Linked DNA regions of Rhodobacter capsulatus SB 1003. Each later gene encodes a partner of the first gene's protein in a complex. Links are inferred from orthologs where the notes say so. Each region holds a gene or a part of one and is shown in the gene's direction. Other genes may lie near its edges.

The links. Proteins that work in one complex are often made in the same cells at the same time.
Region 2: secY (region 1) and secG share a complex: the UniProt entries of both Escherichia coli proteins name them as parts of the sec protein translocase complex. The link is inferred for Rhodobacter capsulatus SB 1003 from one-to-one orthologs.

The regions. Positions count from the first base shown.
Region 1 is NC_014034.1:351,588-355,239, forward strand. What follows is about bases 1-2,955. They hold secY (preprotein translocase subunit SecY), read left to right. Parts: upstream 1-770; coding sequence 771-2,141; downstream 2,142-2,955. Other genes in these bases: rplO (50S ribosomal protein L15), read left to right, coding at 197-667; RCAP_RS01655 (adenylate kinase), read left to right, coding at 2,153-2,806. In the rest of the region: rpsM (30S ribosomal protein S13), read left to right, coding at 2,985-3,353; rpsK (30S ribosomal protein S11), read left to right, coding at 3,369-3,652. UniProt on the Escherichia coli protein: The central subunit of the protein translocation channel SecYEG. Consists of two halves formed by TMs 1-5 and 6-10.
Region 2 is NC_014034.1:817,249-822,514, reverse strand. The notes cover bases 1-2,900. They hold secG (preprotein translocase subunit SecG), read left to right. Parts: upstream 1-1,178; coding sequence 1,179-1,622; downstream 1,623-2,900. Other genes in these bases: RCAP_RS03760 (CTP synthase), read left to right, coding at 1,773-2,900; RCAP_RS03770 (adenylosuccinate synthase), read right to left, coding at 1-1,003. Also shown: more of RCAP_RS03760, read left to right, coding at 2,901-3,416; RCAP_RS03755 (LysR family transcriptional regulator), read right to left, coding at 3,766-4,713; polyhydroxyalkanoate synthesis repressor PhaR, read right to left, coding at 4,873-5,266. UniProt on the Escherichia coli protein: Subunit of the protein translocation channel SecYEG. Overexpression of some hybrid proteins has been thought to jam the protein secretion apparatus resulting in cell death; while this may be true it also results in FtsH-mediated degradation of SecY.

The DNA.
Region 1 (3,652 bases):
TGTTTCTGTGGCTCAGGCGGTCTTCTCTCTGAAAAAGTGACGGCGTTGGCACTTCTTCCTGCCGCCACCTAAGCACTTGCTCGGCACGCTGGTTGCGTCTATACGCCCCCGGTGGCCCAGCCACAGACTCAACAAGAAACACCGTGTGTGCCCTGGTTTCGCTTCCGGGGGCATCTTCCGGCAAAGGAGAAGCGACATGAAACTTCATGAAATCCGCGACAACGCGGGTGCTGCCAAGAAATCCAAACGCGTTGCGCGTGGTCCGGGTTCGGGCAAGGGCAAAACCGCCGGCCGCGGGATCAAAGGTCAGAAATCGCGTTCGGGCGTCGCTCTGGGCGGCTACGAAGGCGGTCAGATGCCGCTTTACCGGCGTCTGCCGAAGCGTGGCTTCAACAAGCCGAACCGCAAGGCCTTCGCCGTCGTCAACCTCGGCCTGATCGAGAAATTCATCGGCCTTGGCAAGCTCGACGCCTCGGCGCCGATCACCGATGACATCCTGGTGGCCGCCGGTCTGACCTCGCGCAAGCGCGACGGCATCCGCGTTCTCGCCAAGGGCGAAATCACCACCAAGGTCACGCTGGTCGTGACCGGCGCTTCTGCCGCGGCCGTCGAAGCCGTCGCGAAAGCCGGTGGCACGCTGACCGTTGCTGCGGCCGCCGCCGAATAATCGGTTGTGAACGGGCCTTGGCCCGCTTACATAGGCAACAGTTTTCCAGGCGCCGCCGACCGGGGAACGGTCTGGCGGCGCTTCTCGCATGAAAGAGACGGGCATGGCATCTGCTGCAGAGCAAATGGCGGCGAACCTGAGCTGGTCGGCCTTCGGCAAGGCCACCGACCTCAGGGCGCGCATCTTCTTCACCATCGGGCTGCTGATCATCTACCGGCTCGGCACCTACATTCCGGTGCCCGGCATCGACGCCGACGCGCTGCGCGACTTCATGGAACGGGCCTCGCAGGGGATCGGCGGCATGCTGTCGATGTTCACCGGCGGCGCATTGGGGCGGATGGGCGTCTTCGCGCTTGGGATCATGCCCTATATCTCGGCCTCGATCATCGTGCAGCTGATGACGGCGCTGGTCCCCGCGCTGGAACAGATGAAGAAGGAAGGCGAGCAGGGCCGCAAGAAGATCAACCAGATCACCCGTTATTCGACGGTGGGGCTGGCGACCTTCCAGGCCTGGGGTCTGGCCACCAGCCTTTACAACGGCGGCATGGCCACCGATGCGGTGCCGCATCTGTTCTTCATCGTCTCGGTCGTGGTGACGCTGGTCGGCGGCACGATGTTCCTGATGTGGCTGGGCGAGCAGATCACCGCGCGCGGCATCGGCAACGGCGTCTCGCTGATCATCTTCGTCGGCATCGTCGCGGAAATCCCGGCGGCGGCGGCCTCGTTCTTCGCGCAGGGCCGGGCGGCGGGCAACAGCTCGATCCCCGTCACCATCGGCGTGCTGGTGATGATGATCGCGGTCATCGCCTTTGTCGTCTTCATGGAACGGGCGCTGCGCAAGATCCACATTCAATATCCGCGCCGTCAGGTGGGGATGAAGATCTATGACGGCAGCTCCTCGCATCTGCCGATCAAGGTCAACCCGGCGGGCGTGATCCCGGCGATCTTCGCCTCGTCGCTGCTGCTTCTGCCGACCACGATCTCGACCTTCTCGGGCGACAACACCGGCCCGATCATGTCGACGATCCTCGCTTATTTCGGTCCGGGGCAGCCGCTTTATCTGGCCTTCTATGCCGGGATGATCGTCTTCTTCGCCTATTTCTACACCGCGAACGTCACCTTCAAATCCGACGAAGTGGCGGACAACCTGAAGAATCAGGGCGGCTTCATTCCGGGCATCCGGCCGGGCAAGAAGACCGAAGACTACCTCGACTATGTCGTGGCCCGCATTCTGGTGATCGGTTCCGCCTATCTGGCGCTGGTTTGCCTGCTGCCCACGATCCTGCAGACGGAACTGGGCGTTCCGTTCTACTTCGGCGGGACTTCGGTGCTGATCGTGGTCTCGGTGACGATGGACACGATCAACCAGGTTCAATCGCATCTTCTGGCGCATCAATACGAGGGGCTCATCGAGCGGTCTCAGCTGCGCGGCAAACGCAAATCGGCCACGAAGAAGGCGCCCACGCGGCGCTGAGGGAGGAAAGCATGGCCAATATCATCCTGCTGGGACCGCCCGGCGCAGGCAAGGGCACCCAGGCCCGCAAGCTGGTCGAGGAACGCGGCATGGTGCAGCTGTCCGCCGGGGACATGCTGCGCGAGGCCAAGACCTCGGGCACCGAGATGGGCAAGAAAGTCGCCGAGGTGATGGACCGCGGCGAGCTGGTGACGGATGAGATCGTCATCGGCCTGATCGAGGAGAAGCTCTCCTCCGGTCACGGTGCGGGCTTCATCTTCGACGGCTTCCCCCGCACGCTGCCGCAGGCGGATGCGCTGGGGCGGCTTCTGGCGAAGATCGGCCAGAAGCTGGATGCGGTGATCGAGATGCGCGTCGATGACGAGGCGCTGGTGGACCGGATCTCCGGGCGCTACACCTGCGGCAAGTGCGGCGAGGTCTATCATGACACGACGAAGCCGGTGAAGGTTGCGGGCACCTGCGACGCCTGCGGTTCGACCGACCTGCGCCGCCGCGCCGACGACAATGCCGACAGCCTGCGCATCCGGCTGATGGAATATTACAAGAAGACCTCGCCGCTGATCGGCTATTACTATCACGCGGGCGATCTGTTCGGCGTCGATGGGCTGGCCGAGATCGACGAGGTGGCGGCCTCGGTCGCGGCGATCCTCGATCAGCAGGCCTGAGGCGGTTATTGCTTGACCTGCGCGGAAATACCCACTAGGTCGCGGTGTCTCGCATGAGAATCGCCCGAATCTCCGGATGCCGGAGGTTCGGGCGTTAAGCCGTCCGGAAGAACGATTTTCGGACAAGTTGTGAAAAAAGGTTCTGGAAGCACGGAACCGCAACGAAAGGAAGCACGCTTTGGCACGTATTGCTGGCGTCAACATTCCGACCGGGAAACGCGTCCCGATCGCACTTCAATACATCCACGGCATCGGCCCGATGTTTGCCAAGCAAATCGTCGAAGCCGTCGGCATCGCCGAAGCCCGCCGGGTGAACGAACTGACCGACGCCGAAGTGCTCGCCATCCGCGAATACATCGACGCGCATTTCACCGTCGAAGGTGACCTGCGCCGCGAAGTCTCGATGAACATCAAGCGTCTGATGGACCTTGGTTGCTACCGTGGCCTGCGTCACCGCAAGAACCTGCCGGTTCGCGGCCAGCGCACCCACACCAACGCCCGCACCCGCAAGGGCCCGGCGAAACCGATCGCCGGCAAGAAGAAATAAGGGGAGGGGTAGCACATGGCTCGTGACAAGACTCGCGTCAAACGCAAGGAACGCAAGAACATCGCCGCTGGTGTGGTGCATGTGAACTCGTCGTTCAACAACACCAAGATCCTGATTTCCGACGTGCAGGGCAACGCCATTTCGTGGTCGTCCTCGGGCACGATGGGCTTCAAGGGCTCGCGCAAGTCGACCCCCTATGCCGCCCAGATGGCCGCCGAAGACGCCGCCCGCAAGGCGCAGGAACACGGCCTGAAAACCGTGGACGTGGAAGTGCAAGGCCCGGGTTCGGGCCGTGAATC
Region 2 (5,266 bases), 470 kb from region 1 along the record:
GCACGTCAAGCTTGGTCAGCGCGATGCCCTTCATGCCGGAAATCGCGCAGGTCTGGCGCACCAGCACCGCATCGAACCAGCCGCAACGGCGCTTGCGCCCGGTGACGGTGCCGAATTCATGGCCGCGCGTGCCCAGACGCTCGCCGTCGTCGTCTTTCAGCTCGGTCGGGAACGGGCCCTCGCCCACCCGGGTGGTATAGGCCTTGACGATGCCAAGCGAATAATCGACCGCATTCGGCCCGAGGCCGACGCCCGTCGCCGCCTGCCCCGCGATCACGTTCGAGGAGGTGACAAAGGGATAGGTGCCGAAGTCGATGTCGAGCAGAGAGCCCTGCGCGCCTTCGAACAGGATCCGCTTGCCCGCCTTGCGCAGCTCGGTCAGGACCTTCCAGACCGGTTTCGCATATTGCAGGATCTCGGGGGCGATGGCGCGCAGATCGGCCAGCACGGCGTCACGATCGATCGGGCCAAGGCCCAGCCCGGCGCGCAGCGCGTTGTGATGGACAAGCGCGCGATCGACGCGCAGCTGCAGCGTCTCGTCATCGGCCAGATCGGCGACACGGATGACCCGACGGCCGACCTTGTCTTCGTAGCAGGGGCCGATGCCGCGGCCGGTGGTGCCGATCTTCGCCACCGCGGCATGGGCTTCGCGCGCACGGTCCAGCTCGCCGTGGAACGGCATGATCAGGGGGGTGTTTTCCGCGATCATCAGATTGTCGGGATTGATCTCGACGCCCTGTTCGCGGATCGCCGCCACTTCCTTGACCAGATGCCAGGGGTCCAGCACGACGCCGTTGCCGATCACCGAAAGCTTGCCGCCGCGCACGACGCCCGAGGGCAGCGCGTTCAGCTTGTAGACCTTGCCGCCGATGACGAGCGTGTGGCCCGCATTGTGGCCGCCCTGAAAGCGGGCGATGACGTCGGCCCGTTCACTGAGCCAGTCGACGATCTTGCCCTTGCCTTCGTCGCCCCATTGGGCGCCGACAACCACCACGTTGGCCATTCGCATTCTCCGCAGGTCTGAAACCGCGCGACATATAGCGGGGTGAACGCCCGGGGGAAACCGATTTTTCGCCGCAAGGACGCCGCCCGGCCCGGCAGCGGCAGAAAACCGGGTTGCGCGCCGTGGCCCAAGCGCCTAGATAGGCGCGTCGATTGAACAAAGGCGCGCCTCCCTCATGGAAAACGTCCAAAACGTCATCCTCGTCGTCCACCTCGTGCTGGCGCTCCTCCTGATCGGGGTGGTGCTGCTGCAGCGCTCGGAAGGTGGCGGCCTTGGCATGGGCGGGGGTGGCGGTGGCGGCGTGATGACCGGGCGGCAGGCGGCGAATGCGCTGACCAAGCTGACCTGGATCTTTGCCATCGGCTTTCTGGCGACCTCGATCACGCTGACGGTTTTCTCGGCCCGCGCGGGCAAGGAGGCCTCGGTCGTCGACACCACCCCGGCCGAGGCGCCCGCCGCGCCCGGCAGCACCGGGACCTCGCCGCTGATCTCGGCGCCGCCGCCCTCGACCGACGAGCCGGTCGTGCCGCCGGTCACGCCGCCCGCGGCCACCGAGGCCCCGGCCGAAGCGCCCGCGGCGACCGAAACGCCGGCGCCGGAGGCGCCCGCCTCGAACTGAGCCCACTATAACTGGGACTTCGGCTCTTAGTTTACTCCAAGTCTTGCGGTCTGGTTGCGGGCAGGCTGCGAATCGTGTATCAGTCAAATCCCGTGGTTCCGGTCGATCCCGACCGGAACAAGCCTTTCTTTTGCTTGTCACGGGGGTCTCATGGCGCGTTATGTCTTCATCACCGGGGGCGTGGTTTCCTCGCTGGGCAAGGGCTTGGCTTCGGCCGCCCTCGGCGCCCTTCTGCAGGCCCGCGGCTTTTCGGTGCGGCTGCGCAAGCTCGACCCTTACCTGAACGTCGATCCGGGCACGATGAGCCCCTTCGAACACGGCGAGGTTTTCGTCACCGATGACGGCGCCGAGACCGACCTTGATCTGGGCCATTACGAACGCTTCACCGGCGTCAGCGCCCGCAAGACGGATTCGGTGTCGTCCGGGCGGATCTATTCGAACGTGCTGGAGAAAGAGCGCCGCGGCGCCTACCTGGGCAAGACGATCCAGGTGATCCCGCACGTCACAAATGAAATCAAGGACTTCATTGCCGTGGGCGATGACGAGGTCGATTTCATGCTGTGCGAGATCGGCGGCACGGTGGGTGACATCGAGGGCCTGCCCTTCTTCGAAGCGATCCGGCAATTCGCCCAGGAACGCCCGCGCGGGCAGTGCATCTTCATGCACCTGACGCTGCTGCCCTATCTGGCGGCCTCGGGCGAATTGAAGACGAAGCCGACGCAGCATTCGGTCAAGGAGCTGCGCTCGATCGGGTTGCAGCCCGACGTGCTGGTGTGCCGCTCGGAACATCCGATCCCGGACAAGGAACGCGCGAAGATCGCGCTTTTCTGCAACGTGCGGCCCGACAGCGTGATCCCGGCCTATGACCTGCGCTCGATCTACGAGGCGCCCTTGGCCTATCACCGCGCCGGGCTGGATCAGGCGGTCTTGAACGCCTTTGGCATCTCGCCCGCGCCGCGGCCCGACATGAGCCGCTGGGAAGATGTGATGGACCGGCTGACCCATGCCGAGGGCGAGGTCCGCGTTGCCATCGTCGGCAAATATGTGCAGCTCGAGGACGCCTACAAGTCGATCGCCGAGGCGTTGACCCATGGCGGCATGGCGAACCGGGTGCGGGTGAAGGCGGAATGGATCGACGCCGAGATCTTCGAACGCGAAGACCCGGCGCCGCATCTGGAGCCTTTCCACGCCATTCTGGTGCCCGGCGGCTTTGGCGAACGCGGCACCGAGGGCAAGATCCGCGCCGCGCAATTCGCCCGCGAAAAGGGCGTGCCCTATCTCGGCATCTGTCTGGGCATGCAGATGGCGGTCATTGAGGCCGCGCGGAACATGGCGGGGCTGGCCAATGCGGGCTCCGAGGAATTCGACCATGAGGCAGGCGAAAAGCGTTTCACGCCCGTGGTTTACCACCTCAAGGAATGGGTGCAGGGCAACCACCGGGTGGAGCGGAAGCTGACCGACGACAAGGGCGGCACGATGCGTCTGGGCGCCTATTCGGCGCAGCTGACGGCGGGCTCGAAAGTGGCCGAGGTTTACGGCAAGACCGAAATCGAGGAACGCCACCGCCACCGCTACGAGGTCGACATCACTTATCGCGAAGCGCTGGAAAACTGCGGTCTGGTGTTCTCGGGGATGAGCCCGGACGGCCGTCTGCCCGAGATCGTCGAGCACAAGGACCATCCCTGGTTCATCGGCGTGCAGTTCCACCCGGAGCTGAAGTCGAAACCCTTCGCGCCGCATCCGCTGTTTGCCGGTTTCGTGAAAGCGGCGCTGGCGCAAAGCCGTCTGGTCTGAAACGGTTGCGCCCGCTGTCGCGGGCGCCCCAACAGGGGGGCGCTGCCCCCCTCGCGGGTGCGCCGCTCACCCCCCGGGATATTTGCCGCAAGGTAAAAGGCAAAGGCCAGTCTCGACCGGCTTGGCGACGGGTTCGGGCACAGTCCAGGCGGGAACGCGATGAGGCTCCAGGGTGAAACACTGGGTTCCCCCTCCTGCCCCGGGCCCGAGCCGGGCTTTCCCCGTGGCACAGCGCGCCGCAGCCCTCCCCTTTCACCTTGCGGCAAATATCCTCGGGGGGTGAATGCTCCGCAGGAGCAGAGGGGGGCGGAAAGCCCCCCTTTCGGGGCGACCGCGCAGGCGGGCGCACTCATTCGACGCGCAGCGATGCCGCGAGCCAGGGCGCCTCGGCCAGAGCCGGCGCCACGATCCGCTCGGCAAGAAGGCCGCGCAGCCGCTGCGCCACCGCGCCGGGCAGATCCCCCATCGTGCTCGCCCGCGCGCTCAGCACGATGCGGCGGCTCATCCCCGGCCCCCGCAGCGGCGCCAGCGCCACCCCCGCCCGCTTGCCATGCAAAACCCCGGACGGCGTCAGGATCGACCAGCCCTGCCCCGCCGCCACCATCGCCAGGATCGCCGGGGTGCTGTCGATCTCGAAGCGATGCCCGGGGCTCTCGCCGATCCGGCCCAGATAGGCGGCGATCTGCTGCCCCATCAGCGTGCGGCGCGAATAATGCAAAAGCGGCAGATCGGCCCCCACCAGACCCTCCGGCCAGACCGCGATCAGCGGTTCCGAGAGCAGCGGATGCCGCTCCACCCCCTCCTGCGCCGCCTCGATCTCGGCCGCCACCACCATGTCCAGTGCCCGCGCCTCCAGCTGCGCCGCCAGACGATGGCTCGGCCCGGTCTCGAGCAGGAACCGGCAGGCGGTCAGTTCCGCCCCCATCCCCGCCAGCAAAAGCGGCGTCACCTCGGCCTCGAAATCCTCGATCATGCCCAGCCGGAAACTGCGCAAGCCCGCAGGATCGGCCAGGCCCACCCCGGCCCGGCCCCGCGCCAGCTCGTCCAGCATCGCCTCGGCATGGGGCAGAAAGGCCCGCCCCGCCGCCGTCAGCCCGAAGGGCCGCGCCGTGCGGTCGACCAGCTCCGCCCCCAGCGCGGCTTCCAGCGCCACGATCTGCTGACTGACCGCCGAGGCCGAGACCCCCAGCCGCCGCGCCGCCGCGGTGATCGCCCCCTCTTCGGCCGTCGCCACCAGCATCTCGACCGCCCAGAGGCTGACCTTCTCGCCCCGCCCTTTTGCCTTGCCCGTCATCATCGCTCCCTGTCGGGGCCGGACTGCCGCTCCGAAGCCTGCCTTGGCACGCCCGGGCCAAGGCCCCCTCGGTTTCAGGAAATACGGCCAGAGCTTCGGGCCGGGGGTCTCGGGGGCATGCCCCCGAGCGGGGGGTCCGGGGGGCAGCGCCCCCCGGCCTGCTTACAGTTTCGACAGTTTCGACTGCAATTCGGCAAGCTGCTTCTTGATCGCGTCAAGCTCCTCGCGCCCGCCCGCGCCCTCGCCGCCCGCCTCGGGCGCGGTGCCGACCGCCGCGCCCCAGCCCGACATCAACGTCTTCAGGAAGGCCTCCTGCTGGCGCTGCAGCGCCTCGAAGCCGGGCACCGGCGGGAAGGTGGCGAAATTCTCCATCATCTTCGACTGGCCCTCGCGCAGCATCTCGAAGCTCGCGGCCAGGAATTGCGGCACCACCGATTGCGCCTGCGTCGTGTAGCTGCGCACCAGATCGGTCAGCACATCCACCGGCAGCACGTTTTCGCCCCGGCTTTCATGTTCGGCGATGATCTGCAGCAGATATTGCCGCGTCAGGTCGTCG